2 regions of the Rhizobium rosettiformans genome follow, and region 2 is predicted to be linked to the other one. Evidence: riboswitches for the same ligand, from Rfam matches in the RefSeq annotation. Region 2 holds a riboswitch; the other holds the start of a gene.
What was found. A riboswitch is a leader RNA that binds a small molecule or an ion and turns the genes downstream of it on or off. The one in region 2 is predicted to bind thiamine pyrophosphate.
Positions count from the first base shown of each region.

Region 1: it holds a riboswitch for thiamine pyrophosphate, as region 2 does, so the genes downstream of both, thiD (bifunctional hydroxymethylpyrimidine kinase/phosphomethylpyrimidine kinase) here and thiB (thiamine ABC transporter substrate binding subunit) in region 2, are expected to answer to the same signal.

Region 1 covers NZ_CP032405.1:1,767,786-1,783,563, reverse strand. The annotation lists gene rpsT (30S ribosomal protein S20) at 21-287, opposite strand; gene D4A92_RS08520 (enoyl-CoA hydratase) at 477-1,250, opposite strand; gene mutM (bifunctional DNA-formamidopyrimidine glycosylase/DNA-(apurinic or apyrimidinic site) lyase) at 1,278-2,168, opposite strand; gene ubiE (bifunctional demethylmenaquinone methyltransferase/2-methoxy-6-polyprenyl-1,4-benzoquinol methylase UbiE) at 2,306-3,082, shown strand; gene ubiB (2-polyprenylphenol 6-hydroxylase) at 3,088-4,662, shown strand; gene D4A92_RS08500 (sensor histidine kinase) at 4,774-6,261, shown strand; gene D4A92_RS08495 (response regulator) at 6,264-6,701, shown strand; gene D4A92_RS08490 (sensor histidine kinase) at 6,715-7,755, shown strand; gene coaBC (bifunctional phosphopantothenoylcysteine decarboxylase/phosphopantothenate--cysteine ligase CoaBC) at 7,843-9,057, shown strand; gene D4A92_RS08480 (MmcQ/YjbR family DNA-binding protein) at 9,054-9,407, shown strand; gene D4A92_RS08475 (class II glutamine amidotransferase) at 9,415-10,242, opposite strand; gene D4A92_RS08470 (pirin family protein) at 10,486-11,397, shown strand; gene D4A92_RS08465 (GFA family protein) at 11,466-11,861, shown strand; gene thiD (bifunctional hydroxymethylpyrimidine kinase/phosphomethylpyrimidine kinase) at 11,858-12,673, opposite strand; TPP riboswitch at 12,729-12,825, opposite strand; gene D4A92_RS08455 (HAD-IA family hydrolase) at 12,952-13,626, shown strand; gene D4A92_RS08450 (peptide chain release factor 3) at 13,673-15,256, opposite strand; gene dut (dUTP diphosphatase) at 15,343-15,778, shown strand, end outside.
Region 2 covers NZ_CP032405.1:1,147,873-1,163,650, reverse strand. The annotation lists gene D4A92_RS05555 (pyridoxal-phosphate dependent enzyme) at 1-662, opposite strand, end outside; gene leuB (3-isopropylmalate dehydrogenase) at 839-1,951, shown strand; gene D4A92_RS05545 (RNA polymerase factor sigma-32) at 2,272-3,144, shown strand; gene D4A92_RS05540 (cysteine hydrolase family protein) at 3,250-3,783, opposite strand; gene D4A92_RS05535 (MarR family winged helix-turn-helix transcriptional regulator) at 3,870-4,322, opposite strand; gene D4A92_RS05530 (M48 family metalloprotease) at 4,497-6,023, opposite strand; gene D4A92_RS05525 (thiamine ABC transporter ATP-binding protein) at 6,245-6,988, opposite strand; gene D4A92_RS05520 (thiamine/thiamine pyrophosphate ABC transporter permease ThiP) at 6,978-8,633, opposite strand; gene thiB (thiamine ABC transporter substrate binding subunit) at 8,640-9,638, opposite strand; TPP riboswitch at 9,705-9,819, opposite strand; gene D4A92_RS05510 (ABC-F family ATP-binding cassette domain-containing protein) at 9,952-11,781, opposite strand; gene D4A92_RS05505 (thiamine diphosphokinase) at 11,786-12,439, opposite strand; gene D4A92_RS05500 (hypothetical protein) at 12,563-12,700, opposite strand; gene D4A92_RS05495 (hypothetical protein) at 12,664-12,954, opposite strand; gene D4A92_RS05490 (AAA family ATPase) at 13,320-14,159, shown strand; gene bfr (bacterioferritin) at 14,261-14,746, opposite strand; gene D4A92_RS05480 (hypothetical protein) at 14,971-15,294, opposite strand; gene D4A92_RS05475 (error-prone DNA polymerase) at 15,415-15,778, opposite strand, start outside.

The DNA of each region.
Region 1 (15,778 bases), 620 kb from region 2:
TGTCAGAAAGGTGTCTAAAATTAGACAGCCAGGGCCTTCACACGAGCGGCCAGACGCGAGATCTTCCGCGATGCCGTGTTGGCGTGAACCACACCCTTGGTGGCAGCGCGCTGGATCTCAGGCTGAGCTGCCTGAAGGGCGTCCTTGGCGACAGCAGCGTCGCCGGAAGCGATGGCTTCTTCGACCTTGCGAATGAAACCACGGACCCGCGAACGACGAGCCTTGTTGACTGCAGTACGGGCAGCGATCTTGCGGGTCGCCTTCTTCGCCGAAGTTGTGTTGGCCATGATGCCTCTCTCGAATTCAAACCAAAGCCCACCATCGCCGCGTCGGGTCGTTGCGACCTGCCATACCAGCACTTGGGGAGCTGTTTCATGGGAAAAGCGCATCGGCTTTCCCAACCGTGGGCGGGCATATAGCGGGAAAGCGCGAATGCGTCAACGCGGATTCTGCAGATAACGCGCCTTCCCTTGCGCTTATCTGTGCTTGAAGGCGGGCTTCCGCTTCTCGACGAAGGCCGCCATGCCCTCCTTCTGATCCTCGGTCGCAAACAGGGAATGAAACAGCCGGCGCTCGAAGCGCAATCCTTCACCCAGGGTCTGCTCGAAGGCGCGGTTCACGGCTTCCTTCGCCATCATCACTGACGGGAGAGAGAAGGAGGCAATCTTGGCCGCGGCTTCCAGCGCCTCGTCCAGCAGGCGCTCGGGCTCGACAACGCGCGCTACCAGACCGGCACTTTCCGCTTCCGCGGCATCCATCATGCGACCGGTCAGGCAGAGATCCATGGCCTTTGCCTTTCCGACGGCGCGGGTCAGGCGCTGGGAGCCGCCCATGCCGGGAATGATGCCAAGGGTGATCTCGGGCTGGCCGAACTTCGCGGTCTTCGAGGCGATGATGAAGTCGCACATCATCGCGAGCTCGCAGCCACCGCCGAGGGCAAAACCGGAGACGGCAGCAATGAAGGGCTTGCGGAAGCCGGCAATATGGTCCCATCCGCCGATGAAGTCACCGGTATAGGTGTCGACGAAACCAAGCGACTGCATTTCCTTGATGTCAGCACCGGCAGCGAAGGCCTTTTCCGAGCCCGTGAGCACCACGGCGCCGACGCTCACGTCGGCCTGCAGTTCGCTCAAGAGTTGGCTGAGCTCGCGCATGACCGTCGAGTTCAGGGCATTCAGCGCCTGGGGCCGGTTCAGCGTCACCAGCGCAACGCGGTCGCGCCGTTCGATCAGCAGGGTTTCAAATGACATGGCTTCCTCCTCCACGACCCGAAGGCCTCATTTCTGGCAGGTGCGACAATAGAATGTCGAGCGGCCGGATTGAACTATCCTTTCGACGGTACCCCTGCAACCATCCGTGAGGCAGGGCTCGCCCTCCCGATCATAGGCGCGGAAGGAATGCTGGAAGTACCCCAAGGTGCCATCCGCCTGGATATGGTCGCGCAGCGACGAACCACCTGCCTCGATCGCATCGGCAATGACCTCGCGGATCGACTGGGTGAGCAGTTCAAGTTCCACCTTCGGCTTGCCCTTCGCCGTGACCAGGGTCGAAACCTTGCGGGTCGGCGACAGATGCGATCGCCAGAGCGCTTCACAGACATAAATATTGCCGAGGCCGGCAATCACCTTCTGATCGAGCAGAGCACCCTTCAACGGCTGGCTGCGGCCGGCAAAGCGCGTCGCCAGATAGTCCGGGGACAGGATATTGCCGACCGGCTCGGGGCCGAGATCGCGAAATGCGGGATAGGTGTCGAGCGCGGAGCGCGCCATCAGCTCCATGAAGCCGAACCGACGCGGGTCATTATAGACGACGCGGACAGGGCCCTCCGGACGCTGCAGATGAAAGACGACGTGGTCGTGCTTCTCATCCTTACTGCGCTCGTGGTGGAAGACGCCGGGGAGGTTTGCCTCGGCTGCCGCTTCGATACGGAACGAGCCGGACATGCCGAGATGCGCGATGACAGTCAGATCGTCCTCAAGGTCGATGAGCAGGTATTTCGCCCGACGGGACAGCGCGAGAATACGCCGACCTTCGACCCTTGCGGCAAAATCGCGCGGGAGAGGAAAGCGCAGATCCGGCCTGCGCAGCTCCAGGCGCTGCAGATTGGCGCCTTCCATGGCAGGCGCAAGGCCGCGTCTGACTGTCTCAACCTCTGGCAATTCCGGCATTTCAGCCCATCTTTCTGTTTGAACCGCTTCTTTAAAGGTCTATAGACCAGCGAAGCCAAGGCTTCTCCTGCGCAGATAGCGCGGGACAGGTCTTTTCGCTATGGTCTGCCGACCGTTCCGATATGTGGAGTGAACTGATGACTGCAAGCCGCATTTCCGCCGATGGCGGCATGGAAACCTCCTACGGGTTCCGCCAGGTCGACGAGCAGGAAAAGCAGGGCCTGGTCAACGATGTCTTCCACAAGGTGGCCAAGCGCTACGACATCATGAACGACGTGATGTCGGCCGGCCTGCACCGTGTCTGGAAGGATGCGATGGTGGCAGCTCTCAATCCACGCAAGGATCAGAATTACAAGGTGCTCGACGTTGCTGGCGGCACGGGCGACATCGCCTTCCGTATCGTTGAAGCCTCCAACCGGATGGCGCATGCGACCGTTCTCGACATCAACGGCTCCATGCTGGGCGTGGGCGCCGAGCGGGCGGAGAAGAAGGGGCTTTCCCCCAACCTCACTTTCGTCGAGGCCAATGCCGAAAGCCTGCCGTTCGAGGACAACAGCTTCGACGCCTATACGATCGCATTCGGCATCCGCAACGTGCCGCATATCGATGTGGCGCTGTCGGAGGCCTTCCGCGTTCTGAAGCGCGGCGGACGTCTGCTCGTCCTGGAGTTCTCCGAAGTCGAACTGCCGCTGCTCGACAAGGTCTATGATGCCTGGTCGTTCAATGCGATCCCGCGCTTTGGCAAGATGATCACCGGCGATGCCGAGCCCTATCAGTATCTCGTCGAGTCGATCCGCAAATTCCCCAATCAGCCGGATTTTGCCCGGATGATCGAGCGCGCCGGCTTCTCCAACGTTCGCTTCACCAATTACACCGGCGGCATCGCGGCGCTCCATTCCGGCTGGAAGATCTGAGGCGCATGAGCACGATCGGGGCATATTTCCGTCTGGCACGGGTTGGCTGGGTGCTGGTGCGCGAAGGTGTCGTCGCTGCCCTGCCGTCCGAAGGACTTCCACCCCTCGTCGGGATTGCCAAGGCGGCCGTCGCGCCGCTCGCGCGTGGCCGGGCGAAATCAGTCGAGCGGTCGGATCGTCTCGCCAGAGCCGTGGCACGCCTCGGTCCGTCCTATGTGAAGATCGGCCAGTTTCTCGCCACCCGTCCGGATGTTGTTGGCGCTGAATTTGCAGAGGATCTCGCCGGGCTGCAGGACCGGATGGATTTCTTCCCGACTGAAGCCTCGAAGACGACCATTCAGGAATCGCTCGGCCGCACCATCGAAGAGCTCTACACGCATTTCGGTGAACCGATCGCCGCGGCCTCGATCGCCCAGGTGCACCCGGCCCAGCTCGCAACGCCTGAGGGCTCGCGAAAGGTCGCCGTCAAGGTAATCCGCCCAGGCGTGCGCAAGCGCTTTGCGGCCGACCTCGAGGCCATGTATCTCGTCTCGCATCTCCAGGAACGCTTCCTGCCGCACACGCGGCGCCTGCGTCCTGTCGAGGTGACGAAGACGCTGGAGCAGACCACCAAGGTCGAGATGGATCTCCGCCTTGAGGCGGCGGCCCTGTCCGAGATTGCGGAAAACACCAAGGACGACCCGGGCTTCCGCGTGCCCGAAGTCGACTGGGAACGCACAGGCCGCGACGTCGTCACCATGGAATGGATCGATGGCGTCAAGATGTCGGATGTCGAAGGCTTGCGCGCTGCCGGCCACGATCTCAATGCGCTTGCCGACACGCTGATCCAGTCCTTCCTGCGCCATACGCTGCGCGACGGCTTCTTCCATGCCGACATGCATCCGGGCAATCTCTTCGTCGATCCGGCCGGCATGATCGTCGCCGTCGACATGGGCATTGCCGGGCGCCTTGGAAAGAAGGAACGGCGCTTCCTCGCCGAGATCCTCTACGGCTTCATCACGCGCGACTACATGCGCGTCGCAGAGGTGCATTTCGAAGCCGGCTATGTGCCGTCGCACCACAATGTCGCGAGCTTCGCCCAGGCGATCCGCGCGATCGGCGAGCCGATCCACGGGCAGCCGGCTGAGACCATTTCCATGGGCAAGCTGCTGACTCTGCTGTTCGAAGTCACCGAAATCTTCGACATGCAGACGCGCCCGGAACTGGTGATGCTGCAAAAGACGATGGTCGTCGTCGAGGGCGTCTCGCGCATTCTCAATCCGCGCTTCAACATGTGGAAGGCTGCAGAGCCGGTCGTCTCGCATTGGATCCGCGACAATCTCGGTCCCAAGCGCATTGCGACTGATATCAAGGATGGCGCCAAGGCGGCACTACGGCTGGCCGAAGCGCTGCCGGAAATCGCCACCAAGACCGAGAAGCTTCATGGCGAGATCGTGCGCATGAGCGAGGAAGGCCTGCGTTTCGATGCCGATACCGCCGAGCGCATCGGACGGGCAGAAGCGCGGCATACACGGTCTGGTCGGATTGCGCTCTGGGTGATCGCGGTCGCAGCTGTGGTGACCGCTTTTCAGGTGTCCTGACGGCAAGGATCGCCGACAAATAAATCGCAACTCCTCGATTTTTTGATGGAACAAAGCGATCGATCGTGCGTTGGAACCACCTAACGCGTTTTTTGTTCCTTCAGGAGTGACATGTCTGCCACCCAAACCGGCTTCGTCCGGTCCACGCTGCTCTTTCTCCTGATCGGCACTGCAATCCTCGTCGGCATTATCGTCGCGACCTTCGGTCTCGTCGAGCGTACCCAGACGACCTTTGAATATATCCTGCAGGAACGCAACATCCGGCGAATGTCGGCCGACCTCATGCAGAAGCTGACCGATGCCGAGACGGGCCAGCGCGGCTTCGTCATCACGCGCAACGAACTGTTTCTCCAGCCCTACGAGTCCGCCGTCGGCGAAATCCGCGAAGAGGTCGACAGGCTCGCAGCAGCGGTTGCCGATCGCCCGATCAAGGCAGCCCAGATGGACCGGTTACGTGAGCGGGTCCGCGGGAAGCTCGCCGAGATGGGGCAGGCTATCAATCTCGTGCGCAGCGGCGAGCAGGCACAGGCCGTCGAGTTGATCCAGAGCGATGTCGGCCGTGAGCTTATGGACGACATCCGCTCGATGCTCGATCAGTTCAAGGAGCTTTCGGACGCCAATGTCGAGCGAGGGACCGAGGCCCAGATCAGTGCGACCGAGCAGCTTCAATGGATCACGGTCGCCGGCGGCATCGCCATCATTGCCGTGATGGGAGGTGCGATCCTGGTCGTCGCCCAGCATGTGCGCGCGCTCGCGGCCTCCAGGCGCGAGGTGGAGGTCTTGAACCAGGGCCTCGAGGCCCGCGTTGCGGAACGCACCGAGGACTTGATGCAGGCAAACCAGGAGATCCAGCGCTTCGCCTATATCGTCACGCATGATCTCAGAGCACCGCTCGTGAACATCATGGGCTTTACAGCCGAGCTCGATGCCTCTCTGAAATCCTTGCAGGCCTATGTCCTGAACGATGGCAAGCCGGTGTCCGAAGAGGAGATCCGCGAGGCCAGACTGGCAGCGTCAGAAGATCTTCCCGAAGCCATCGGCTTCATCCGTTCATCGACGAAGAAGATGGATGGACTGATCAACGCGATCCTGAAGATCTCGCGCGACGGGCGGCGTCAGTTGAAGCCCGAAATCGTCGAACTGCAGCCGATGCTGGAGACCATCACCAACAGCGTCTATCACCAGATCAGCGAAAGCGACGGACGTATCGATCTCGACATCAAGGCCACCCGCCTGACCACCGATCGATTGTCGGTCGAACAAATCCTTGGTAACCTTTTCGACAATGCTATCAAGTACAAGCATCCCCAGCGGCCCCTGACCCTCGCCGTCCGAACCGCGCCCGAAGGGCGTCACATGGTAAGGATTGAGGTGGAGGATAACGGCCGTGGCATTGCAGAGCAGGACCACGAACGCATTTTCGAACTTTTCCGCCGCTCCGGGCAGCAGGATAAATCGGGTGAAGGCATCGGCCTTGCCCATGTCCGCTCACTGGCACGGAACCTCGGAGGGGAGATAACCGTTCGATCCCGTTTAGGAGAAGGGTCAACCTTCGTACTGCGACTGCCATCTGATCTGTCACGCTTGGTACGGAGTTGATAATGAAAGCCGTGGGTAAAGAAGTCACCATTGTTATGGTCGAAGACGACGAGGGTCATGCTCGTTTGATCGAAAAGAACGTACGCCGCGCTGGCGTCAGCAACGAGATCGTACCTTTTACCAACGGCACCGAGGCGCTGGACTATGTGCTGGGTACGGATCGTAGCGGCAAGGTTTCCGAAGATCGCTATTTGCTGATCCTGCTCGACCTCAATCTGCCTGATATGTCGGGCACCGATATTCTCGACCAGATTAAATCCAATCCGCACACGCGACGGCTCCCGGTCGTCATCCTCACGACGACGGATGACGAACGCGAAATCCAGCGCTGCTACGATCTCGGGGCCAATGTCTATATTACCAAACCTGTCGATTACGACAATTTCGCCAACGCCATTCGCCAGCTCGGACTGTTCTTCTCCGTCATGCAAATCCCCTGATGGCGGTCAGGCGATGAGCTTCAGCGTTCTCTACATCGATGACGATGCTGCCATTGCCCGGCTGGTCCAGAGGCATATGGGCCGGCTCGGCCATGAGGTGTCGCATGCCGAGAACGCCGAAGACGCGCTTGAACTCCTGACGACCGCAGGGTTCGACGTCGTCGTACTCGATCATTACCTGCGCCAGACGACCGGCCACGATGTGCTCGGCCGCATGCGCGAGGCCGAGATCGATGTGCCGGTGGTCTATGTCACCGGATCGAACGAGGCGCAGGTGGCGATCGAGGCGATCAAGGCGGGTGCCGCTGACTATGTCATCAAGACGGTCAGCGACGACTTCCTGTCGCTCTTATCGAGCGCAATCGAGCAGACGGTCGCCAATGCCCAGCTGCGTGCAGCCAAAGCCCGCGCCGATGAAGAGATCCGGCTCGGCAAGGAACGCGCAGAGGCGCTGCTGGCCGAGGTCAACCATCGTGTCGCCAACTCGCTGGCGCTGGTCGCCAGCCTGCTCAGGCTGCAGATCTCGGCGGCCCGCAGCGACGAAGTGAAGGCGGAACTGGCGGAAACCCAGGCCCGTATCACGGCCATCGCCGGCATGCATCGCAGTCTTTACACCTCCGACGACGTCAGCCGGGTGGAGCTCGATCGTTACCTCAACCGACTTACCGTCGAGCTCTATAATTCGCTGCATAGCGCCGAAAAGCCCGTGCGCCTGCTGCTCGATGCGGATCCCATCTCCCTCAGCGCCGACAAGGCGGTTTCGGTCGGCATGATCGTCACGGAACTCGTCACCAACGCCTTCAAATATGCCTATGCGCCCGGACAGGCCGGCGATATCCGGGTGCATCTGAAGATGCGGGGCGATGGCGAGGCGCTGCTTCGGGTCGAGGATGACGGCGTCGGCATTGATCCGCAGAGCGCGCCGAAGGGAACCGGTCTCGGGAGCCGGATCGTCAAATCCATGGCCTCGACGCTGGGAGAAGGTTTGCACTATCTCGAAGGCACGCAAGGCACCGTTGCGGAAGTCCCACTCAAGCTCGACAGCGGAGCTTGAGCCGCGTTTACCACTGCGGAGTCCAGTGATTTGCCAGCGACCCGATTTGCGTTAGGGTCGCGCCGCAGAGATTAAGGGTGCTTCTTCATGAGCTTGGCCGGAAAGCGCATTTTGCTTGTCATCGCGGGCGGCATCGCCGCCTACAAGAGCCTCGATCTTATCAGGAGGCTCAGGGAGCGCGGTGCAAGCGTGCAGCCGATCATGACACGTGGCGCTCAGGAATTCGTCACGCCGCTCGCCGTCGGTGCACTGTCGGCCTCCCATGTCTATACCGAGCTCTTTTCCCGCGAGGACGAGCAGGATGTCGGCCATATCCGACTGGCGCGCGAATGTGATGTCGTGCTCGTCGCACCCGCGACCGCCGACCTGATAGCGAAGATGGCGAACGGGCTTGCGGATGATCTTGCCTCCACCGTGCTTCTCGCGACCGACCGCCCGGTGCTGATTGCGCCAGCGATGAACCCGAAAATGTGGGCTCATCCGGCGACCCAGCGGAACTACGCCACCCTGCAACGTGACGGTATCCAGTCCATCGGCCCGATGGAGGGCGAGATGGCCGAAAGCGGAGAGCGTGGTCGCGGGCGCATGGCCGAGCCGATCGAGATTGCAGACCGTGTCGAAGACCTGCTCTCGGGACCGAAGCCGCTTGCCGGCATGAAGGCCGTTGTCACCTCAGGCCCGACCCACGAGCCGATCGATCCGGTGCGCTACATCGCCAATCGCTCCTCGGGCAAGCAGGGTCATGCGATCGCGGCCGCCCTTGCCCGCCTGGGCGCCGAGGTTACCCTGGTCTCCGGACCCGTGACCATTGCCGATCCCGCCGGCGTTCGCACCCAACATGTGGAGCGGGCCGAAGAGATGCGCGATGCCGTGCTCTCGGCGCTTCCGGCCGACATTGCCGTTATGGTCGCCGCCGTCGCCGACTGGCGTGTGGCGTCCTCCGCCGGGCAGAAAATCAAGAAGCAACCCGGCGAGGCTCCGCCGCCGCTCGAGCTTGCGGAAAACCCTGACATCCTCAAGACCGTCGGCCATCATCCTCAGCGCCCACGGCTCGTTGTCGGCTTTGCCGCAGAGACCCAGAATGTCGAGGAAAACGGCCGCTCCAAGCTTGAGCGCAAGGGTGCCGACCTGATCGTCGCCAATGATGTCTCGCCCGAGACCGGCATCATGGGCGGCGATCGCAACCGGGTGAAGCTGATTTCCCGCGACGGGGTCGAAGCCTGGCCGGATCTTTCCAAGGACGAGGTGGCCGAACGGCTGGCGCTCTGGATCGCGACCCAGATCGGCGGGACAGGCGCATGAGCCTTTTTACGCGATCCGGCTTCGACGCCTCCGTCCAAGGTTTCGCCGGCACAACACAGGTCGACCAATGGGACAGCCGTGTCGCCAAGGTCGGGGACAAGGTCTTTGCGCTGCTGACCGACGGTGAAAGCCGGTTAACGTTCAAGGTCAGCGAAGAAAGCTTCGAGATCCTGACATCGCTCAGAGGCGTGTCACAGGCGCCCTATTTCGCCAAGCGCAAATGGGTGAGCGTCGAACCGGACAGCGAGCTCGGCGAAGCCGACCTTATGGAATATCTCACCCGTTCCTATCGCACGGTGAGTGCGTCGCTGACCCGCAAGCTGCGCGCCGAACTCGGCATCGTCGAGTAAGCTGTGATCAGACCGCAGCCATCGCCGGCTGACGGATCTCATCGACCCGCATACGCTCGACTGCAGGCTTGAACTCGGCGGCATCCAGGCCGTTTTCGCTGAGGATCACGGCGCTGCCTGCGGGGATCTCCACCCAGGTGTCCGTCTCATCGTTCAGCGGCTCCGAGACGAGGCAGAAGCTGCCCTTCGGCCCCATCGGCGCTGCAAAAAGCGTCGGGGCATGTTCATCCGTCGAATAGCGCACGGCATAGAGCGTCTTGCCATCGGAGAAAGCCGCCGTGAGGCGAATGCGCGCGGTGCCGGTGAGGTGCAGGCTGATCTGCTCCACGAAGCCCACGGCCTCGCTCATGGCCGAGATCGGACGGTCCCGCAGACCGAACTGAAGGGCCAGCAGGAAGAGCAGTTCGCTGTCGGTCGTACCAACACGGGCATGGAAATGCTCGTCGTCCAGCATGCCTTCCATAGGTCGGCGGATGCGATCGAAATTGTCGATCTGGCCGTTGTGCATGAAGGACCAGTTTCCCTGGACGAAGGGATGGCAGTTGTCGCGGCGGGTGGCACCATGGGTTGCGGCGCGCACATGGGCGAGGAAGAGCGGGGAGCGGATCTGGCTTGCGAGGCTCTTCAGATTGCAGTCGGACCAGGCCGGCAGCACATCCCGGAAGCGGCCCGGCTCGGGGCGATCCCCATACCAGGCGAGACCGAAGCCATCGCCGTTTGTGGCGGTCTTGGCGCGGGTTGCGCAATGGGATTGTTCGATCAGGGAATGCGCAGGCGAAGTCACCAGCTCCTCGAGGAAGATCGGAACACCACGGTAAGCTGCCCAACGACACATATGAATTCTGCCCCAGGTCCATCGACCGACTGCGAATCCTTGGTAGTCTTCGCCCGATAGACTAATGATTTGCAAACATGGCTTCCTTCATGACAAATTTTTGTCGTGCAGCGCAACATTCTTCCTGCTGTCGACTGGCACAAAAGTGAACACTGCGTTCTGCCCGGCGGGCCTGCGTGCCATGGTTCTCTCGCCTATATTGCTGCCCAAGCAACGAGCCCGTTTCCCCGAGGAGGTCCCCGAATGTCCATCCGCCCCGTCAAGCATGAGAGCCGCGCCACGCCGACCATGGAAGGCGCCGGTGTCAAGCTGCACCGCGTCTTCGGCTTCGGGGATCCTTCGATGACCGACCCCTTCCTGATGATGGACGATTTCCGCAACGACGAGCCAATGGACTACGTCCGCGGCTTCCCCTGGCATCCGCATCGCGGCATCGAGACGATCACCTATGTGCTGGCCGGCACCGTCGAGCATGGCGACAGCCTCGGCAATCAGGGCATGCTGGGTGCAGGCGACCTGCAATGGATGACTGCCGGCAGCGGCATCCTGCACCAGGAAATGCCGAAGGGCGATTTTGCCGGCCGTATGCACGGCTTCCAGCTCTGGGCCAATCTGCCGTCTTCGCTGAAAATGACCACGCCACGCTACCAGGATATCAAATCGGCAGACATTCCCGTTGTGATCGACGATGACGGCACCGCCGTGCGTGTCATCTGTGGCGACTTCTGGGGCAAGAATGGCCCCGTCGACGGCATCGCCGCCGACCCGGTCTATCTTGACATCTCCGTGCCGCCCGGCAAGCGCAAGACCTTCCCGGTCGATACCTATCGCTCGGCCTTTGCCTATATCTTTGCCGGCTCCGGCTCGTTCCGGGATGCGTCCAAGCCCTTCGGCGTCAAGGTCGAGAAGGAATATATGGGCGAAGAGCTCAATATCCGCGACCTCTCCGGCAACCGGACGCTTGTCGTCTTCGACACCGGCGACGAGATCACCGTTCAGGCGGGAGAGCAGGGCATCCGCTTCCTGCTGGTGACCGGCAAGCCGATCAAGGAGCCGGTCGCCTGGCACGGACCGATCGTGATGAACACGCGCGAAGAGCTGATGCAGGCAATGAAGGAATTGCAGAACGGAACCTTTATCAAGGCCGATCATTAACCCCACGCAGTCAAGTTCACTTCAACCCGGCGTCTCCAGCGCCGGGTTTTCTTTTACCGGAGAAGGACATGCGCGTAACCGGGGCATGCCAATGCGGCGAAATCCGCTACAAAGCCGAGGTCGATCCACAGGCCGTCGGCGTATGCCATTGCACGGATTGCCAGCAGCTGACGGGCTCAGCTTACAGGGTCACAGTCGCGGCTCTTCCCGGTCAATTTCAGCTTCTGGCCGGCGAGGCCAAGCGTTACCGGAAAATGGGCGACAGCGGCCGGCCGAGCGATCAGTTCTTCTGCGGCAACTGCGGTTCGCCGATGTGGCGCGAAAGCGCCGACGGCGAGATCGGCTTGCGGCTCGGCTGCGTCGACCAGCGCCGAGCACTCGCTCCGACACACCAGTCGTTCGGCAGGTCCGCCCTGCCCTTTGTCTTCGCCGTTCAGGGACTTCCGGAGGACGGGGACAACTAATCCTGCCAGAGTGAATGGAAATGATGCACCGGCCCGTGTCCTGAGCCCACCGACAGCTGGCCAGAACTCCGGACGGCCTCCGCGAGCCAGGCTTTGGCAACACGCACGGCCTCCTGCGGCTCAAGCCCTTTCGCCAGCTCGGCAGCAAGCGCACTCGACAGCGAGCAGCCGGTGCCATGCGTATTGCGCGTTGCGATCCGATCCGCCTCGAACCAGGTCACCTGGCCATCCGCAACCAGGACATCTGGGCTTTCGGGACCGGCCAGATGGCCACCCTTGAGCAGCACAGCCCGGGGTCCGAGTGCTGTCAGCCTGACGGCCTGGGATTCCATGATCCGCCGGTCGAAAGCCTCGGGATCGCCGAGCAGGGCTGCCGCCTCCGGCAGGTTCGGCGTCAGAAGCGTGGCGAGCGGCAGAAGGTCCGACGTCAAGGCTTCGACCGCATCCGGATCGAGCAGAGAGGCGCCACCCTTGGCGATCATGACGGGATCGAGAACGACGGGAATGCCGCGATAGGGTTTCAGCGCTTCGGCGACGGCCGATGCGATGCCGGCATTGGCAATCATGCCGATCTTAACTGCATCCACGCGCACATCGGCAAAGACCATGCGAATCTGCTCGGCGACAAATCCAGGATCGAGCGGCACGACGGCCGAGACGCCCTTTGTGTTCTGCGCCGTCAGCGCCGTGATAACAGCCATTCCGTAGCAACCGCGGGCCGAGAAGGCCTTGAGATCGGCCTGGATGCCTGCTCCACCGGAAGGGTCGGAGCCGGCGATGGTCAGCACGTTGCGGATGGTGGATGATCTCATGTCTGCGTCTCCCAAGGCGACGAAGACGCAACGGGCACAGCGCGGATCTATCTGGCGCGACACCCGAGCGACTCCCTCCGCCAGCATGATCTGGTTCAGGTTCAAAGGGTGCTTCTCAGCCCGGCTTGCGCCAGACGCCCCTGTCTCTCAGGCGTCAGACTATGCGACAGCGCCGTTCCTGTCACCTGTGCCTGCCCGTCATTCCCATTCAGAGTTTGCAGCCGACGGCCAGAGCCGCTAGGGAGGCCGGGATATCCAACCGACCCGAGGAGATTGCCTTGCATCACGCCCCCGACCGGCTTTTCGACCGCTCCTATGATGGCTTTCTCTTCGACATGGACGGAACGCTGCTCAATTCCATCGCGGCTGCCGAGCGCGTCTGGAGCCGCTGGGCATTGAAGCACGGTCTGAATCTCGAAACCTTCCTGCCCACCATGCACGGCAAGCGCGGGATCGACACCATCAGCGCGCTGAACCTGCCCGGCATCGATGTGGTGAGGGAAGCGCTCGAGGTCGAGCGGGGCGAGATCGAGGATCTTGAGGGCATCGTGCCGATCCCCGGCGCCATCGACTTTCTGAAAAGCTTACCTGCCGAACGCTGGGCGATTGTGACCTCGGCACCCTCCGCCCTCGCCCGCGCCCGCATCGGGGCCGCCGGCCTGCCGCAGCCGCTCAAGATCGTCACGGCGGAGGACGTGAAGATCGGCAAGCCGGATCCCGCCGGCTACCGGCTCGGTGCAGAGCGGCTCGGGTTCGATCCGTCCCGCTGCCTGGTGTTTGAGGATGTGCTGGCCGGCGTCAGAGCCGGAGAAGCGGCGGGCGCCGATGTCGCGGTGATCACGGCGACCCATGCCCATCCGCTGGAGACCAGCCATCCGACAATTGCGAGCTATGAGACGCTTAGGGTGGAGTTCGACGCTTCCCTGGGACTGCGGATCAAGGCAGCAGAATGAACCTACGCTGCGGTGACGGCGTAACCGTCACCGCTCTCGACCAAACTCACGCCGCCTTGGCGACGTGATATTCCTTGATGGCGACCATCTTGATCGCGGGGTAACGCTCGGACTCGTAGCGCAGCGAGAACTGGTCCTGCGCCATGAAGACCGGGTCGCCGTCGAGATCTCGGCAGATGTCGCCGCGGCGCTGGGTCATGAACTTTTCCAGATCGTCCTTGTTCTCGGCCGAGATCCAGCGGCAGACGGAGAAGCGCGACATTTCGAAGGACACCGGCAGACCGTATTCGCCCTGCAGTCGCTCCTTCAGGACGTCGAGCTGCAGCGCACCGACGACGCCGACGATGGCCGGCGAGCCGTCTTCCGGCGAAAAGAGCTGCACGACGCCCTCTTCGGCCATCTGCTGCAAAGCTTCCTTCAGCTTCTTCGCCTTCATTGCATCTTCCAGCCGCACGCGGCGCAGGATCTCCGGCGAGAAGTTCGGCACGCCCTGGAAGACGAGGTTTTCGCCTTCGGTCAGCGTGTCGCCGATGCGCAGCGTCCCGTGGTTCGGGATGCCGACGACGTCACCGGCATAGGCCGTATCTGCTAGCTGGCGCTGCGAGGCGAAGAAGAACTGCGGCGCCGTCAGGCCCATCTGCTTGCCGGTGCGGGCCAAGCGCGCCTTCATGCCGCGCTCGAGCTTGCCGGAGCAAATGCGGGCAAAGGCGATGCGGTCGCGGTGGTTCGGGTCCATGTTGGCCTGGATCTTGAAGACGAAGGCGGTCATCTTGTCTTCGGCGGCATGCACGGTCCGGGTATCGGCCACCTGGTCGCGCGGCGGCGGCGCGTAGGCGCCGAGCGCGTTGATCAGGTCGCGGACACCGAAGTTGCGTAGTGCCGAGCCGAAGAAGACCGGCGTCATATGGCCTTCGAGGAAGCTCTGGCGGTCGAAGGGACGGCAGGCTTCGCGGGCGAGTTCCAGCTCGTCAATAAAGGTCTGGCGCTCGTTTTCGGGCAGGTTCTCCGCCACGCTCTGCGGACCGTTGACCTTGAGCGGCTCCACCTGGGCATCGCCGCCCCGATAGGTGTTGTTGGCAAGATGATAGGAGCCGCAGAAGGTCTTGGAACGGCCGACTGGCCAGGTGATCGGGGCCGTGTCGAGCGCCAGCTTCTCTTCGACCTCGTCGAGGATTTCGAAGGGATCGCGGCTTTCGCGGTCCATCTTGTTGATGAAGGTGATGATCGGAATGTCGCGCATGCGGCAGACCTCGAACAGTTTCAAGGTCCGCGGCTCGATACCCTTGGCAGCGTCGATGACCATGACGGCCGCGTCGACGGCGGTTAGCGTGCGATAGGTGTCGTCTGCGAAGTCTTCGTGACCGGGCGTGTCGAGGATGTTGAAGACATTGCCTTCATATTCGAAGGTCATGACCGAGGTTACGACCGAAATGCCGCGCTCGCGTTCGATTTTCATCCAGTCCGAACGGGTCTGGATGCGATCTTTCTTCGCCTTGACTTCACCGGCAAGCTGGATCGCGCCGCCGAACAGCAGCAGCTTTTCGGTCAGCGTCGTTTTGCCCGCGTCCGGGTGGGCGATAATAGCAAAGGTGCGGCGGCGGGAGACCGCCTCGGCGAGCGTTTCAGCCATATCTCAGGAGTCCTTCTGGTCGGGCGGTTATCTAGCGTTTCGACGGCCAATATGCAATTGAGCGCGACAAACAAAGGAATTCCGCCATGTCCACCATCCGCTCAGACGTCATCGGCCCCGTGCTCAACCTCAAGCGCCTGCCTCATGGACAAGGGCTTCATCTTCCCGCCTATGAAACGGCAGGAGCGGCGGGAATGGATCTGAGGGCAGCGGTGTCCGATGGGGAGCCGATGACGCTTGCACCGGGCGCGCGGGCGCTGGTGCCCACCGGCTTCATCATGGAAATCCCTGAAGGTTTCGAAGCGCAGATCCGCCCGCGCTCCGGTCTCGCCTTCAAGAACGGCGTGACCTGCCTCAACACCCCCGGCACCATCGATAGCGATTATCGCGGCGAGGTGAAGGTGTTGCTCATCAATCTCGGCCAGGAGGATTTCGTCATCACCCGCGGCATGCGCATCGCCCAGATGGTGATCGCACCGGTAACTCAGGTACGCGTGACCGAGGTGACCGAGACGAGCGACA
Region 2 (15,778 bases):
CCGAGCGAATTGGCAATCGAGGTGATGGCCGGCAGCGTCACCCGTTCCTTTGCGAGAACGGCAGCGTTCAGGGAAGCGGCGCCTTCCGTCTCGACTGCGATGACGGGCACATCGCTAAGCTCGTTTCGGCGCAATCCTTCGACGATGCCAGCGAGCAGCCCACCGCCGCCGACGCTCGTCACCACGCAATCGAACTCGGCACCTGATTTGACCACCTCGTCGATAAGCGTTGCGTGACCTTCCCATAACAGCGGATGATCATAAGGATGGACGTAGGCGGCCTTGCGTTCCGCCGCGAGTGCCACCGCATGGGCATTGGCCTCGTCGAAGACTGACCCGTGCACCAGGACATTTGCGCCCGTTGCGGCAATCCTCGTGCGGACCTCGGCGGACGTTGTTTGCGGTACGACGATGCTGACTGGTACGCCAAGCGCCTTGCCAGCAACGGCCGCGGCAATGCCGGCATTGCCACCAGAGGCGCAGTAGATCTCCTTCGCGCCCTTGGCCACCTCGTGTTGGCAGAGCAGTCCCACCCCGCGCAGCTTGAAGCTGCCGGAAGGCTGCAAGGCATCGAGCTTCAGCCAGAGAGGCAGGCCGCTTTTGCTGTAGTCGGCGGAAGTGCGCAGGAGTGGCGTTTCGATATGAAGGGGAGAAAGGGGCATGGGGCACTCGGGAATGCTGGAGGGATGCAGATCTTTTGGACCTCGGAAACAGCCGGGTCAACCGGGAAGCCCCTGCTTGGAATGGCCGGAACCGTACCGTTTCGGGCCTATCTCGCTTGAAATGACCCTGACCCGCGCGTAAGACACCGCAACTTCTTTTCGAGTGGAGGGTTTCCATGACAGCTCGCAATCTTCTCCTTTTGCCCGGTGACGGCATCGGCCCCGAGGCCATGGCCGAAGTTCGCAAGATCATCGGCTACATGAACGAGGCGCAGGGCGCTGGCTTCGTCACCGACGAAGGTCTCGTCGGCGGTTCCGCGTATGATGCCCATGGCGCGGCAATTTCCGAAGAAGACATGGCTAAGGCGCTTGCTGCCGACGCCGTTCTCTTCGGTGCCGTTGGCGGCCCGAAGTGGGACGACGTCCCTTACGAGGTTCGCCCGGAGGCCGGCCTGCTTCGTCTGCGCAAGGATCTCGAGCTCTTCGCCAATCTGCGGCCCGCCATCTGCTATCCGGCGCTCGCCAACGCTTCCTCGCTGAAGCCGGAACTGGTCGAGGGTCTCGATATCCTCATCGTCCGCGAGCTGACCGGTGGCGTCTATTTCGGTGAGCCGAAGACCATCACCGATCTCGGCAATGGCCAGAAGCGCGCCGTCGATACGCAGGTCTACGACACCTACGAAATCGAGCGCATCGCCGCCGTCGCCTTCGAACTGGCTCGCACCCGCAACAATGCCGTCTGCTCGATGGAAAAGCGCAACGTCATGAAGTCGGGCGTCTTGTGGAACCAGGTGGTTACCGCGACCCACAAGGAGAAGTTCTCCGACGTCAAGCTCGACCACATGCTGGCCGATGCCGGCGGCATGCAGCTGGTGCGCGCCCCGAAGCAGTTCGACGTCATCGTCACCGACAACCTCTTCGGCGACATGCTCTCCGACGTTGCCGCCATGCTGACCGGTTCGCTCGGCATGCTGCCGTCGGCCTCGCTCGGCGCCCCGGATGCGAAGAGCGGCAAGCGCAAGGCGCTTTACGAGCCGGTGCACGGTTCGGCACCCGACATCGCCGGCAAGGGGATTGCCAACCCGATCGCGATGATCGCCTCCTTCGCCATGTGCCTGCGCTATTCGTTCAACATGGTCACGGAAGCCGACCGTCTCGAAAAGGCGATTGCCAACGTGCTCGACAAGGGTATCCGCACCGGCGACATCATGGCTGACGGTTGCCGCCAGGTCGGCACGGTCGAAATGGGCGATGCGATCCTCGAAGAGTTCAAGGCTCTTTCGGCCTGATCCAACCATCTGAGGTCTGATTTGACGGCGCGGGGCAACCCGCGCCGTTTTGCGTTTCGGCGTCGTCGCGACCAGCTTTGGCCTCACCCTTTCTCTCACTTCACCGTGATCACCCCTGTTCGACAGAAGGTCGCACCCCACGCGGCAATCCGATGGGTCATGCGTGGCGTAATGGTGGTCAGACAAGCAGATGAGAGTGATGCAACCACCGCCCTGTTCGACATTGTTGGAACCTGACCGAGACTAAACCGTTCAGCAAACAATGCCGGCAAATAGGCCTGCGAGAGGCCAGCGGTCCCGAGAGACCATGGAGATGTTCGATGAAAGCCACATCCGCTGACAGACACATCATAAAGTATGCCATGTCACAGCCCTATTTGGAGCGCGAGGAAGAGCTCGACCTTGCGATCCGCTGGAAGGAAAATGACGATCAGGGTGCGCGAAACCGCATCGCCCAGGCGCATATGCGTCTGGTCATTGCCATGGCCTCCAAGTTCCGTGGTTTTGGTCTGCCGCTCAACGATCTGATCCAGGAAGGCTATATCGGCCTTCTTGAAGCGGCTGCCCGCTTCGACCCTGGTCGCGAAGTGCGCTTCTCGACCTATGCCGGCTGGTGGATCCGGGCCTCGATGCAGGACTATATCCTGCGCAACTGGTCGATCGTCCGCGGTGGCACCAGCTCCAGTCAGAAGGCGCTGTTCTTCAACCTGCGTCGCCTGCGCGCCAAGCTCGCTCAGGGCGACAATCGCCTGTCCGATCAGGCGATCCATCAGGAAATTGCCTCGGCGCTCGGCGTCAGTCTCGCCGACGTTCAGTCGATGGATGCACGCCTCTCCGGCAACGACGCCTCGCTTCAGACCCCTGTAGCTGGTCGCAATGGCGAAGGTACCGAACAGCTCGAGATGTTGGAGAGCAACGAGGCGCTGCCGGACGAGCAGGTCACGTCCATCATCGATGGCGAGCGCTGGAATGGCTGGCTGAAGGATGCGATGAACCGCCTCAACGAGCGTGAAAGCCGGATCATCAAGGCGCGGCGCCTCACGGAAGATGGCGCAACGCTGGAAGAACTCGGCGCCGAGCTCGGGATTTCCAAGGAACGTGTCCGCCAGATCGAAACCCGGGCCTTGGAAAAACTGAAAGTCGCCCTCACGGATAAGGCGCCGACTGCAGCTCGCCTTGAAATGGCAATGTGAGCGGCAATCACAGATCACAATGAAAAAGCCGGCGGAGATGCCGGCTTTTTCATGCGAACTTCAATGCCTGACGGGCCTTATCAAGGAAGAGGCTCTGGGCGCCCCCTATCTCAGAATGACAGCATTTGAGGAGAGTATCCCGCGGGTTTGATCGCCAGCAGTTTGATTGACGCACAAGGTTGCCCGGGTGACGACTTCGACTGCATACCCCCTCTGGCGGGCGGCAAGGGCGGTCTTTGCGACACAATATCGGAAATCCAGCCCCACAATTCGGAGCTTACCCACGTCGAGCCTTTCCAGAAGCTCGTCCAGCTCGCCCGTCTCGAATGCGTCCTGAACTCTCTTGACAAGGACGTGTTCGGCAAGCCCTGCAAAGGGCTTCGCGATCTGGGTTCCGGGCGTTCCCTCAATTGCTTGGCCTCTCATTGTCAGGCGCGCGATGATCTTTGTCGATAGGATGGACCACTCTTGGCGCACCGCGATGATCGGCAGATTTTCGGCCTTCGCCTTCGCCACTTCGGCGAGGATGGCTGACATCGCATCCGCCTTTGCTACGTCCTCATAGGGACCTTCGTCCCAGAACACGGATTGCAGATCGATCAGGAGCAGTGCTGTCCCGGGACGGCTGCCAATAGGCATGCCGGGACTGACGGCACCGATCTTTCTGACGCCGTTCGCAAGCCAAACAAGCCCGGAAAGGGCGGCTATGGTGAGAATCTGGCCTATCACTTCGCTTGCTCCTCCCCCTCGACCTTCAGTTTCTCAAGTAGAATCCTCACCACCTGAAGTGCTGTCTCGATATCGCTCGCATCAATCTCCGCACCGAGCTGTTCCACCAGCCGTTTTTCACGCATCACGACCTCTTCGATCAGGCTCTGGCCTTTGGGGGTAAGCGCAATCATCGTGGATCGCTTGTGACGCGGGTTGGTGCGGCCGACTGTGAGGCCTTCCGCAAGCGTTTCGTTGACCATCAGCTGCACATACTGTCGTTTGATCTCAAGCTTCATCGCGATTTCGGGTACGCTGGCGCTCCCATGGGCGTGAAGAATTTCGAGAACTGCCCGCATGCGAACGGTCAGCCCGGTGCCGTCCAACCCTCTCTCGACACGCGCCTCTGCGGCCTGCATGAGCGGACGCGACAACCATATGAGGCGATAAAGCTGTTCATATTTTTTCATGACAACTATGATGTCATAATGACATTTATGTTGTCAATTCCGAGGGCCGTCAAACTGATAGGCAGTCTTGTTCCCGCACGCAGGCTTTCACCAACGGAGGATACGGCAGTCGCCGGCTTCAGATATCTGCAGTCTTCCCGTGGATTCGTCTGGGAGGGCCAGGGCGCGACTTTGTCACTCCGAGATGATCTTGACGCGCATGCCTGGGGTGACCGTCGAGGTCGGGCCGAGCGCGTTGATCAGCCGGAAGAGTTCAAGCTTGCGATCGGTGCCCATCATGCGTGCCGACAAGGTTCCGACCGAGTCGTTGGAACCGACCGTCACCACGCGGACGCGGAGCGGCTTCAGCGAGGCTGCTTCCTGCGGCGTGATCCGGCGGAAAGAGGCGCGCAGCTGGGCTGCCGTTGTTTCGAGGGCCGGGCTGCCCTTGGGCACTGCTGTCAGGAAGCGGAAGATCTGCGGCCCGATCCGGATCACGGTGATATCGAAATCCCAGCGATCGGCCGAGGCACGGGCGGTCGCCGCTTCCAGTCCGTTGACGCTGATGGTGCGGATCGTATCCGGCAGGAGACCGGTTACCCAGCCGCTCGAGATATAGTTCGGCAGGCTGATCTTCTGACTGTCGGCCACGCCGTCGAAACGGATGGCGACATCGCCAGGTCCGGTGGCGAGGACGGCCTCGACCTTGTTGTCGATCTGGAAGCCCTGGGGCACGTCAAAGCGAATTCCGAGTTGCCCATGCAGGAAGGTCTGGCCACGAACGAAACCCTCCTGGGGGCTGTCGCCATAGAGCAGGCCATCAATGCCGTTCAGGTAATAGTCGCGGCCGGTTTCGCCATGGCTGCCCTCCGGACCGAAGGCGCGGGCATGGCGTTTTGCCAGCTCCACACGCTGCGGGGCGTTCGGATGGCTCGACAAGAAGTCGAGGCTCTGGTCGGCATCGGGATCGACAGAGCTGAACTGGCTGTAACGGGCCATGGAATCGAGAAAGCGCGCGGCAGCATAGGGGTCGTAACCGGCTTCGCCGAGTGTGCGTACGCCGATGACGTCAGCCTGCAGCTCCTGCTGGCGCGAGAAGGCGGCGAGGCGCAGCTTGCCGCGCGCCAGCGCCTGCTTGCCGGCGAGGTCGCTGGAGAGCACTTCAGCAACGACGCGGCTCGCAATCACTTCCGCCTCTTCGCGTCGCTGCCGTTCGATGCCGTGATTAGCCGTGACGTGCGCCATTTCGTGGCTGAGTACGGCTGCCACTTCCGACGCGTCGTTGGCGAGCGCCAGGAGACCGCGTGTCACGTAGAGATAGCCGCCCGGCAAGGCGAAGGCGTTGATCGCCGGCGAGTTCAGGATGGTGATGCGATAGGACTGATTCGGGTTTTCCGAGACCGCCGTCAGGGCCCCGGCGATGCGCGCCACCAGGCGTTCGGTCTTGGCGTCGGAATATTCGCCGCCATAGGATGCGACGATGCGCGGGTGTTCACGGGCACCCATCTGAGCGCGTGGGTCGCCCTTCTGGACTTCGTCGACGATCTGCGGATTGCTGGAGGGCGCAACGGACGGCTCGTAGGCCTGTTCGAACACTGACTGGCAGGACGAGAGCACGAGACCGGCCGAGACGAGCACGGCAACACTCGACGCAAGCCTGAAGGGCCGGCGCCGCCGATCCATTTCGGCAGCTATCGCGCTGTTCCGGCTCAAAAACTGCATCCTGCCCCTTCACCCTGTTCCCGAACGACCACCAAGCCGGTGACATCCGGGTGCAGCATCCAATTGCCTTGCGCCAAACCGCATTGTGCTGATCCGGCAGCATTTCACATAGTGCGAAACCACCGCTCGCTCCAGAAGATAGTCACGCCGAAGCAAATGACCAATGCTCTTGCTGAAGGAACAACCATTCCAAACGCGCATGGCAGGCGCGGGCGACCAAATTAAGGCGATTCGGATGCAATCGGTGCCACGCTGAGGAAGTCGCGTACGGCTGTGACATCGGTTCTCGTGAGAAAATCACTCTTCGATGCATTCACCAGCACATGACCGTTTTCGAGGAAGACGACATGGTCCGCCAAACGCATGATGTCGCGAGGATCGTGGGTGACGAGCAGGATGGTGGCCGCCGTTTCGGCATGAAGTTCTACAAGCAGGTCAACCATCGCGCTCCGCAAACCCGGATCGAGTGCGGCGAAGGGCTCGTCGAGGAGCAGGATCGGGCGGCTGCGGACTAAAGCGCGAGCGAAGGCTGCCCGCTGCCGCTCTCCGCCCGAGAGCGAACCCGGCAGCCGCCGCTCGTAGCCTGCAAGGCCGACGCGCACCAGAGCGGCGGAGATCGCCTTGCGGTCGGCCGGCGCCAGGCGCAGGCCCGGATGAACTCCAAGGCCGATATTGGTGAAAAGATCGAGATGGGCAAAGAGGTTGTTGTCCTGGAAGACCAGCGAGACCGGCCGCTCCGCCGGCGCCAGATCCGTCACATCTTGTCCCGCGATTTCGATCCGACCCGTGTCGGGTTGCTCGAAGCCGGAGACGAGGTTGAGCAGGGTGGACTTGCCCGATCCGGACGGGCCGACAATCGCGGTGATCTTGCGGGCATTGAAACCGAAGTCGAAATGAAAGTCGCGCTGGCCGAGTGTCAGTCGCACCGCATCGAGGTGGATCGCCGTCGAAGTCTCATCGCGCATCGGGGGCCTCCCGCTTACTTGCCTGACGGGTTCCCGGCGCCCCGAGGAGCGCGAGGAGGAGGCAGACCATTCCGAGCAGCAGGGCAAGTCCATCGGCATCCGTGCTGCGGTAGCTTCCCATGGACGCATAGATGAGGGCGGGTAGAGTCATGATGTTTTCCGAGCCGAACAGGGCGACCGCTCCGAGATCTCCGAGGGAGAGTGCCATGGAAAAGGCGAGCGCGGTGAGAAATGGGCGCTTCAGCTCCGGCCAGTCGACGCGGCGCAGACGCTGAGCAACGGAGAGACCCAGGCTTTCGGCAAGGCGCCCCGTGCGTGCGCGGTGCTCGCGATAGGCCGGCTCCAGCACGCGTACGGCAAAAGGCAGGGCCATCAGCGCGTTGATGCCAGCGACGATCAGGGGGGCAAAGCGTGCGACCTCACCGCTCGACCGGAGCGCCAGAAACCAGCCGGTGGCAAGTACGCTCGTCGGGATAAGCAGAACCAGCGACGACAACGAGGCAAGTGCGATCGACATGAGGCGATTGCCGGCATTCCGGTTTCGCTGCGTGTCGATTTCGGTCCTTGCTGCGACCGCGCCAAAGGCAAGCAGTGTCGCCGTAGTGCCTGATACGAGTGCCACGAGTAGGCTGGTCAGGGCCGCCTGCTGGAAGGCCGCTTGCGATATCAGCCGAGCGAGGTCTGCCTGTAGCCCCGAGACGACGACCTGGCCAAGTGGCAGGACGAGGAAGAGGCCGGCCAGCGAAAGCAGCAGCGCGTCGACCAAGCGGACGATCGGGCGTCGGCCATCGAAACGGGGGAAGCGTCGCCCGCTGGTGACACCGGTGTCGGAGGCTGCCGGCAACAGGCTGAGGCCGATGAGGATGACGCCGGTGACCGTGATCTGCAGCAGCGCCAGCGATACGGCGCGCTCCGGATTGAAGTCGAAGCGGAGAGCCTGGTAGATGGCGACTTCGATCGTTGTTGCGGCAGGGCCGCCACCGAAGATCAGCACCAGCGTGAAGCTCGTCACGCAGAGCATGAAGATCAGCCCCGCGGCCCCAGGGATGACGCGCGCCAAAACGGGCCACTCGATGAAGCGGAAGGTGGCGATCGGTGACAGGCCGAGGCTCGCCGACATTCGCCAATATTCAGCCGGCACGCGCTCCAGGGCAGACAGCATCAGTCGCGTGGCAAGCGGCAGGTTGAAAAAGACATGGGCAATCAGAATTCCGGTCAGGCCGTAGACGGAGATGGGCTGCGAGAGACCGAGGCTGCTCAAGGCATCGTTGACGATGCCGTTGCGGCCGAAAATCCCGATCAGACCCAGAGCACCGATCAGAACCGGCAGACCCATGGGAACGGCCATCAGGCGGATCAGCCAGATACGTCCGGGAAAAGCCGGCTGACGGGCAAGCGCGCTGACCACGGGCAGGGCAAGACCGACGGAGAGGAGCGTCGAGAGAAACGCCTGCCATAGGGTGAATGACAGCACCGAACGAACGACGGGATCGCCGAAGGCCTGCAGAATGCCACCGGTCATTCTCCCGGCGAGCAATGCGGACAGGGCGATACCGACGAAAGCCGCCACGGCCAGCAAAACCAAAAGGCCGCCCGCGAATGCGGGCAGCCTCTGACGTCTCGACTGGTGAAGCGGTCGGAGCATCTTGCCTTATTTCAGCGTCATTGCCGTCAGCCACTCGTCGATCCAGGCCTGACGGTTTGCCGCCACTTCGGCCGGGTCCATCAGGAAGGTGGTCTTTGGCTGAACGAGCTTGCCGAAGGCCTCCGGCAGGGGCTCGGAGGTTGCGGCGACCGGCATCATCCAGTTGTTGGTGGGGATGGTGTCCTGGAAGCCGGGCTCAAGCATGAAGGTTAGGAACTGGCGAGCGAGCTCCTTTTCCGGCGCATTCTTCAGAAGGCCTGCGACCTCGATCTGGATGTAGTGCCCTTCGGAGAATTCGGCTGCCTGATAGCGGTCGGTCTCTTCGGCGACCATGTGATAGGCAGGCGAGGTCGTGTAGGAGAGCACCATCGGTGCCTCGCCCTTGGTGAACAGGCCATAGGCTTCCGACCAGCCGGGTGTCACGGTCAGGACGCGATCCTTGAGCTTGGCCCAGGCTTCCGGCGCTTGGTCGCCATAGACTGACTTGACCCAGAGCAGGAGGCCGAGACCCGGCGTCGAGGTGCGCGGATCCTGGATGACGATCTTCTGGGCCGGGTCGCCCTCGACCAGGTCCTTTAGGCTCGTCGGCGGGTTCTGGATCGTCTCGGTGTCGTAGATCACGGCGAAATGGCCGTAGTCGTAAGGCAGGAAGGTATCGTCGCTGAAACCGCCGGGCACCTGGACATTGGCGGCATCAACGCCATGGGCTTCGAAGAGGCCGGTCTCTTTGGCTTCCTCGACAAGATTGGTGTCGAGGCCGAGCACGACATCGGCCTTCGAGGTCTCGCCTTCCAGCTTCAGGCGTGTGAGCAACGCCACGCCATCGGCGACGCCGACCAAATTGACGGTGCAGTCGCAGGTCTGTTCGAAGGCTTCCTTGACCTTGGGACCGGGACCCCATTCGGAAACAAAGCTCTCATAGGTGTAGACGGTCAGCGTCTTGTCGGCAGCGAGCGTCGGGGAGACGAAGCCGATCATGGCGGCTGCAACGCCGCCGATAAACATGGAAACAGTCGTGGGTCGCATGGCGCCCTCCTCCTTCATCATCATTGCTGTCGGGATAGGGCGTTTGCGATCGACGCGTCTAATCCCTCCGCCGGTGTTAACCGGATCAGGTTCCGCGGGTTGGCTGACGCCTCTCAGCATTTCGGTCCCGAAGGATCGAAAGGCACCCCGTTAGAGCACTGTGGAGATAGCGCGCGTCACCGGCGAGCGCAAGGTGGGCAATGCATGCGCAGTCGGCTTCAGGCGCGCTCGCCGGAACCGGGCAGTTGGAGAAGTGGGGAGATCAGGGCCTGATGAGAGACGCTGGAGAGCCTCAGCCCTCAAGCTCCTCGCGCAGCATTTCGAGCTCCAGCCATTCCTCTTCCATGCGCGTGATGTCGGCACGCAGCTTTTCCATTTCGGCGGCGAGCTTGTTGAACGTCGCCGGATCCTTGGTGAAGAGGTTGGGATCGGCCATCCTGGCTTCGCGGGTCGCGATTTCCTTTTCGGCCTTTTCCATTTCCTTCGGCAGATTTTCGAGCGCGAATTTCTGCTTGAAGGAAAGCTTGCCCTTGCTGTTTGCGCTGCCGGCAGGCTTGCCGCCCGAGGCTTCCTGGGCCTTGGCCTTCTCGGCCTTTTCGACCCGCTTACGTTCGTCCTCGACGCCCTTGCGCTGGGCGAGCATGTCGGAATAGCCGCCGGCATATTCGATCCAGCGACCATCGGGTGCGTCGGGGTTGGCCGGTGCGATGGTCGAGGTCACGGTGCGGTCGAGGAAGTCGCGGTCGTGGCTGACCAGGATCACGGTGCCGGAATAGCCCGCGACGATTTCCTGCAGCAGATCGAGGGTCTCGATGTCGAGGTCGTTGGTCGGTTCGTCGAGGATGAGCAGGTTCGAGGGCTTTGCCATGATGCGCGCCAGCATCAGGCGCGCGCGCTCGCCGCCGGAGAGGTTGCGGATCGGGGTGCGGGCTTGTTCCGGCTGGAAGAGGAAGTCCTTCATGTAGCCGGTGACATGCTTCTGTTCACCGTTGACGAGTAGGTTTTCACCGCGTCCGTCTGTCAGGTAATGGGCGAGCGTGTCATCAGGATTCAGGTCCTCGCGCTTCTGGTCGAGAACGGCGATTTCGAGATTGGTGCCTAGCTTGACCACACCTTCGTCCGGCGAGAGCTGGCCCGTCAGCATCTTGAGCAACGTCGTCTTGCCGGCACCGTTTGGGCCGATCAGGCCGATGCAATCACCGCGATGAACGCGGATCGAGAAGGGCGCGACGATGATCCGATCGCCATAAGTCTTGGTGATCTTATCCGCCTCGATGACGAGCTTGCCGCTTTCCTTGCCTTCGGTGGCCGTGGCCTGGATCGTGCCCTGCGGACCCTTGTGTCCACGGTAATTGGCGCGCAGAGCCTGGAGGTTGCCGAGGCGGCGCATGTTGCGCTTGCGGCGTGCGGTCACACCATAGCGCAGCCAGTGCTCTTCGCGCTCGATCTGGCGACCGAGCTTGTGCTGTTCGATCTCTTCCTCTTCCAGCACCTGGTCACGCCATTCCTCGAAATGGGCAAAGCCACGGTTCAGTCGTCGCGACTGGCCGCGATCGAGCCAGACCGTGGCGGTCGAGATCTTTTCGAGGAAACGTCTGTCGTGTGAAATCAGGACAAGCGCGCTGCGGCTCTTGGACAATTCGCCTTCCAGCCATTCGATGGTGGGCAGGTCGAGATGGTTGGTCGGCTCGTCGAGCATCAGGATATCAGGCTCGGGCGCCAGCACCCGGGCAAGGGCTGCGCGGCGGGCTTCCCCACCGGAGAGACGGGTCGGATCTTCCTGGCCGGTCAGGCCGAGATGCTCGAGCAGATAGGTGACGCGGTAGGGATCGTCGCCCGGTCCCAATCCCGCCTCGGCATAGGCCTGGACCGTGGCATAACCGGCAAAATCCGGTGCCTGTTCCAGGTAGCGGATGGTCGAGGACGGATGGCGGAACACCTCGCCGGACTGCGCTTCGACGAGGCCGGCGGCGATCTTCATCAGCGTTGATTTGCCCGAACCGTTGCGGCCGACCAGGCAGATGCGGTCGCCAGGCTCCACCTGCAGGCCGGCACCGGCGAGCAAAGGCGTTCCGCCGAAGGAGAGTTGGATATCGTCGAGTTTCAGAATGGGAGGTGCCAAGGGATCAGGCTCCGGAAAGATCGTAGGGGCGGGCGAGCAGAATTGCTCTGCCACGGGACAGCGAGACCGAGATCGGTCCTTCGGCGATGTTGGATATCGTGCGCGATGAGCCGAAGGGCAGACTGAAGTCCTGCAGAGGATAGCGTGCGTTGCGGATCGTCAGTCCTTCGAGCGTGGTGAAGCCGAGCACCGAGAAAAGCGCGCCTCTGGGCATTTCGAGTGCCAGTTCGCTGTCCGCGGCGAAAGGATAGGCTTCTTCCTCGCCGGAGGTCAGGACCACCTCATAACCGTCTTCGACGAGGCCGAGGGCGTTCAGATAATGTTGCAGCGCGTGATCGGAGCGTTCGCCGCCGAGGGCGCCGACGCAGATCAACCGGGTGGCGCCGCGCGCGATTGCTTCCGCAACCGCGATTTCCCCGTCGGTGACGGCCTTTGCTGCCGGATAGCTGCGGCGTTCCACAGTCGGAAAACGGGCGATCAATCCGGTGTCGCTGCTGTCGAAGTCTCCGACCCAGAGCTCCGGGGTCACGCCGAGGCTTTCTGCATGGCGCATGCCGCCATCGGCCGCAATCACGCGGCTTCCTCCGGTCAGCGCCCGCAGGCGGTCGGTAACGGCGAGGCTTCCGCCGAGAAGAAGGGTGAAAGAGGTCGTGGTCATGCGCCTGCCCTTAGCGCATCTTCGCCAAAAAGGGAAAGGCGAATGCGTCGCAGACTGTGCTTGGCTGCTTGTCGAACGGCTCCCCGGACCAGCCGTTTCGGGCACAGTCCGGGTCGAGCGATTTCAGCGCTTCTTGGGAGAAGCGGCTTCTGCACTCTTGATCTGGGTGGTGAAGGTCGAAACCGGGGTCGCCGCCGGCTTGGCCTTGTCCTGCTTCGGCTTTCTTACTTCGCGGTTCGAACGCTGTTGGCCTTTAGCCATGATGTGCTTTCCTTTTTCGGGGTGCTTGCGGGAGCCGCCGTCCGGGCGGACGCGTTGCTGCGGCTGGGATCAATATCGGTTTCGGCGATGCAGCGATCGAAGCTCTCGCTTTCGAAGCGGACGCGGTACTGGCGGCTTCCGCCGGTCTCGGGGAGCGTCGCCAGCACTTTGCAGGCGCCATTGCTGCGGGCGAGGCGGACAGGGCCGTCTTTCAGCGTCACTGTGTCGCCGATGGAATACAGGTGTCTGGTCATGGGGATCTCCTGCAGCTGGGAGGCTGCGGTCGGGACAGACATCCTTTGTGACCTGCGGTTCGGACGAAACGTCCCGCCGGTCTATAGGAGCCTGCCGTTCTACGAGGCATTGCGGCCGGACCAATTGGTCCAGACTGCGGATGTGGGGTCTAGGAGAAGGTCGGTGATGTCCGGAGCCCGAAATTCCGTCCTTGCGGATGGGGCACTTGCAGACGGACAAGCATCAGCGTTCATGGAATGCAGCCTGTCAGATTGCCGGGAAAATACAAGCTTTTTCTGGTAAGCGGGCGAAAGCCGTGCCTTTGCTTGCACCCTGTCGGATGCGTCATTAGGTTGTGGCCGAAGATGAATGAGGCTCAGGCACGATGCAGTTTCAGGGTACCGCAGACTATGTGGCAGACAAGGATCTGATGATTGCGGTCAATGCTGCGATCCGGCTGGAGCGGCCTTTGCTCGTCAAGGGAGAACCGGGAACCGGCAAGACCGAGCTTGCCCGGCAGGTGGCAGCTGCGCTCGGGCTCGATATCCTGGAGTGGAATGTCAAATCGACCACCAAGGCGCAGCAGGGGCTTTATGAGTATGATGCCGTTTCGCGCCTGCGTGACAGCCAGCTCGGCGACGAGCGCGTCAATGACGTGAAGAACTATATCCGCAAGGGCAAGCTCTGGCAGGCCTTTGCCACGGAAATGAAATGCGTGCTTTTGATCGACGAGATCGACAAGGCGGATATCGAGTTTCCCAACGATCTGCTGCAGGAACTCGATCGGATGGAGTTCCACGTCTACGAGACCGGGGAGACGGTCAGCGCAAAGATCCGCCCGATCGTCATTATCACCTCGAACAACGAGAAGGAGCTGCCGGATGCTTTTTTGCGGCGCTGCTTCTTCCACTACATCCGCTTTCCCGATGCAGAAACGCTGGAGCGGATCGTTGAGGTTCATTATCCCGGGATCAAGAAGACGCTGCTGCGCAACGCGCTGACGCAGTTTTACGAGATCCGCGAGACGCCCGGGCTGAAGAAGAAGCCGTCCACCTCGGAGGCGCTCGACTGGATCCGCTTGCTCGTGGCCGAAGACGTCGATCCCGCCGATCTGCGCGGCGAGGCGAAGAATGCGCTGCCGAAGCTGCATGGCGCGCTTCTGAAGAACGAGCAGGATGTGCATCTGTTCGAGCGCCTCGCCTTCATGGCGCGCCGCGATCGCTGAGTTCGCACCTGCGCGGAGACGCTAAGAGCCGCGGTAGGGTTTAATCGCACAAAACGAAAAAAGCCCCGCAAGCGGAGCTTTCTGGAAGAGTGGAGGGCGGTTTACTCGGCAGCGTCGGCGGAGTCCGCGTTGAGCTGACCGTATTTTTCTTCGCCGATCTTGGAGAGAAGCTCGAGCTGGGTCTCCAGGAAGTCGATATGGCCTTCCTCGTCGATCAACAGCTGTTCGAAGATCTTCATCGAGACATAGTCGCCGGCCTGGTAACAGATGTCGCGCGAGGCCTTGTAAGAGGTGCGGGCGTCGTATTCGCCGGCAAGGTCGGCTTCGAGCACTTCCTTGACGTTCTGGCCGATGCGCAGCGGTGCAACGGTCTGGAGGTTCGGATGGCCTTCGAGGAAGATGATCCGATCGATGATCTTGTCGGCGTGCTGCATTTCCTCGATCGACTCGGCCCGCTCCTTCTTGGCGAGCTTCGTGTAGCCCCAATCGTTGAGCAGGCGGTAGTGCAGCCAGTACTGATTGACCGCGCCGAGTTCGAGGAACAGCGCTTCGTTGAGCCGTTCAATGACCTTCGGATCACCCTTCATAATATTCGTCCCTTGTATGAATTGAATGGTGCAACTCTAGCGCCAGCGCTGTCGCCTGTCGAGCCCTTTTTAGAAGTATTCTAATTCTTGGGAGTGGCAAGCAGGTTTCAGTGGCCAGATCGACAGGGCAGGTTCAATCTGCGTAGCGTCTGAGAACTGGTGCGTGACGGTTAGGGAAATGGATCTGGCGGCCTAGGTGAGCGGCTGATGCAGATGCAGGCGTCTCAGCCGGCCGCGCGCTTGGCTGTCAGCATGGCCTGGCGCCGTTCGGCCAGCGCTGCCTTCTGCTCCTCGTGGAACTGCTTGAGGCGTTCCATGAAGTTGATGACCTTGGTTTCTTCGGTCTGACGGAGGGCGTGATATTCTTCGGTGGTGCGAATGATCAGGTCGACAACATTCGGAAAACAGCCGCAGCAGCGGCCGCGCTTGTTCATGGCATGGTAGACCTTACCCGGAACAATCAACTGCCAACAGTCTTCATCCAGCATCTCATTGATGACTGACTTGATGTCTTTGTCGGTGATGTAATTGCAGCTGCAGACCAGCATGGACGGGGCACTCGTCAAACATGACATTCACTCTCGCCTTTCTCGTAAACCAGATGGCCTTTGTCAAGAAAAATCGCGGATAGGGCTGCAGATGTGATCGCCCCTCGAGGTGTCGCACCGTCAATGGAAGTTGCGTCCTTTCGGCATCAGGTCCGCCATGGCGCTGCGGCGAGGATGGCCGGGCGGAGGGGCGGCCGGTGGGGGGAGACGTGGGACCTTTTCCCGCTTTGCCTGGCGCTGATCGACACCCGGGCGACGAACCTCATCCGCATGGGCGAGCGTGTCGAAGGTCTTGAGCTCTTCGAGCAGCAGACCGAGCCGGGCGCTTGCGTCGACCAGATGGTCTGCAACCACATGGATGACGCCATGCGCCTTCTGCAGGCGCCCGCGCAGGGCGACCAGCCGCGCGCCCATGACGACCGGGCGGTAACGTTCGAACACCTTCGGCCAGACAATGACATTGGCTGTGCCCGTCTCGTCCTCC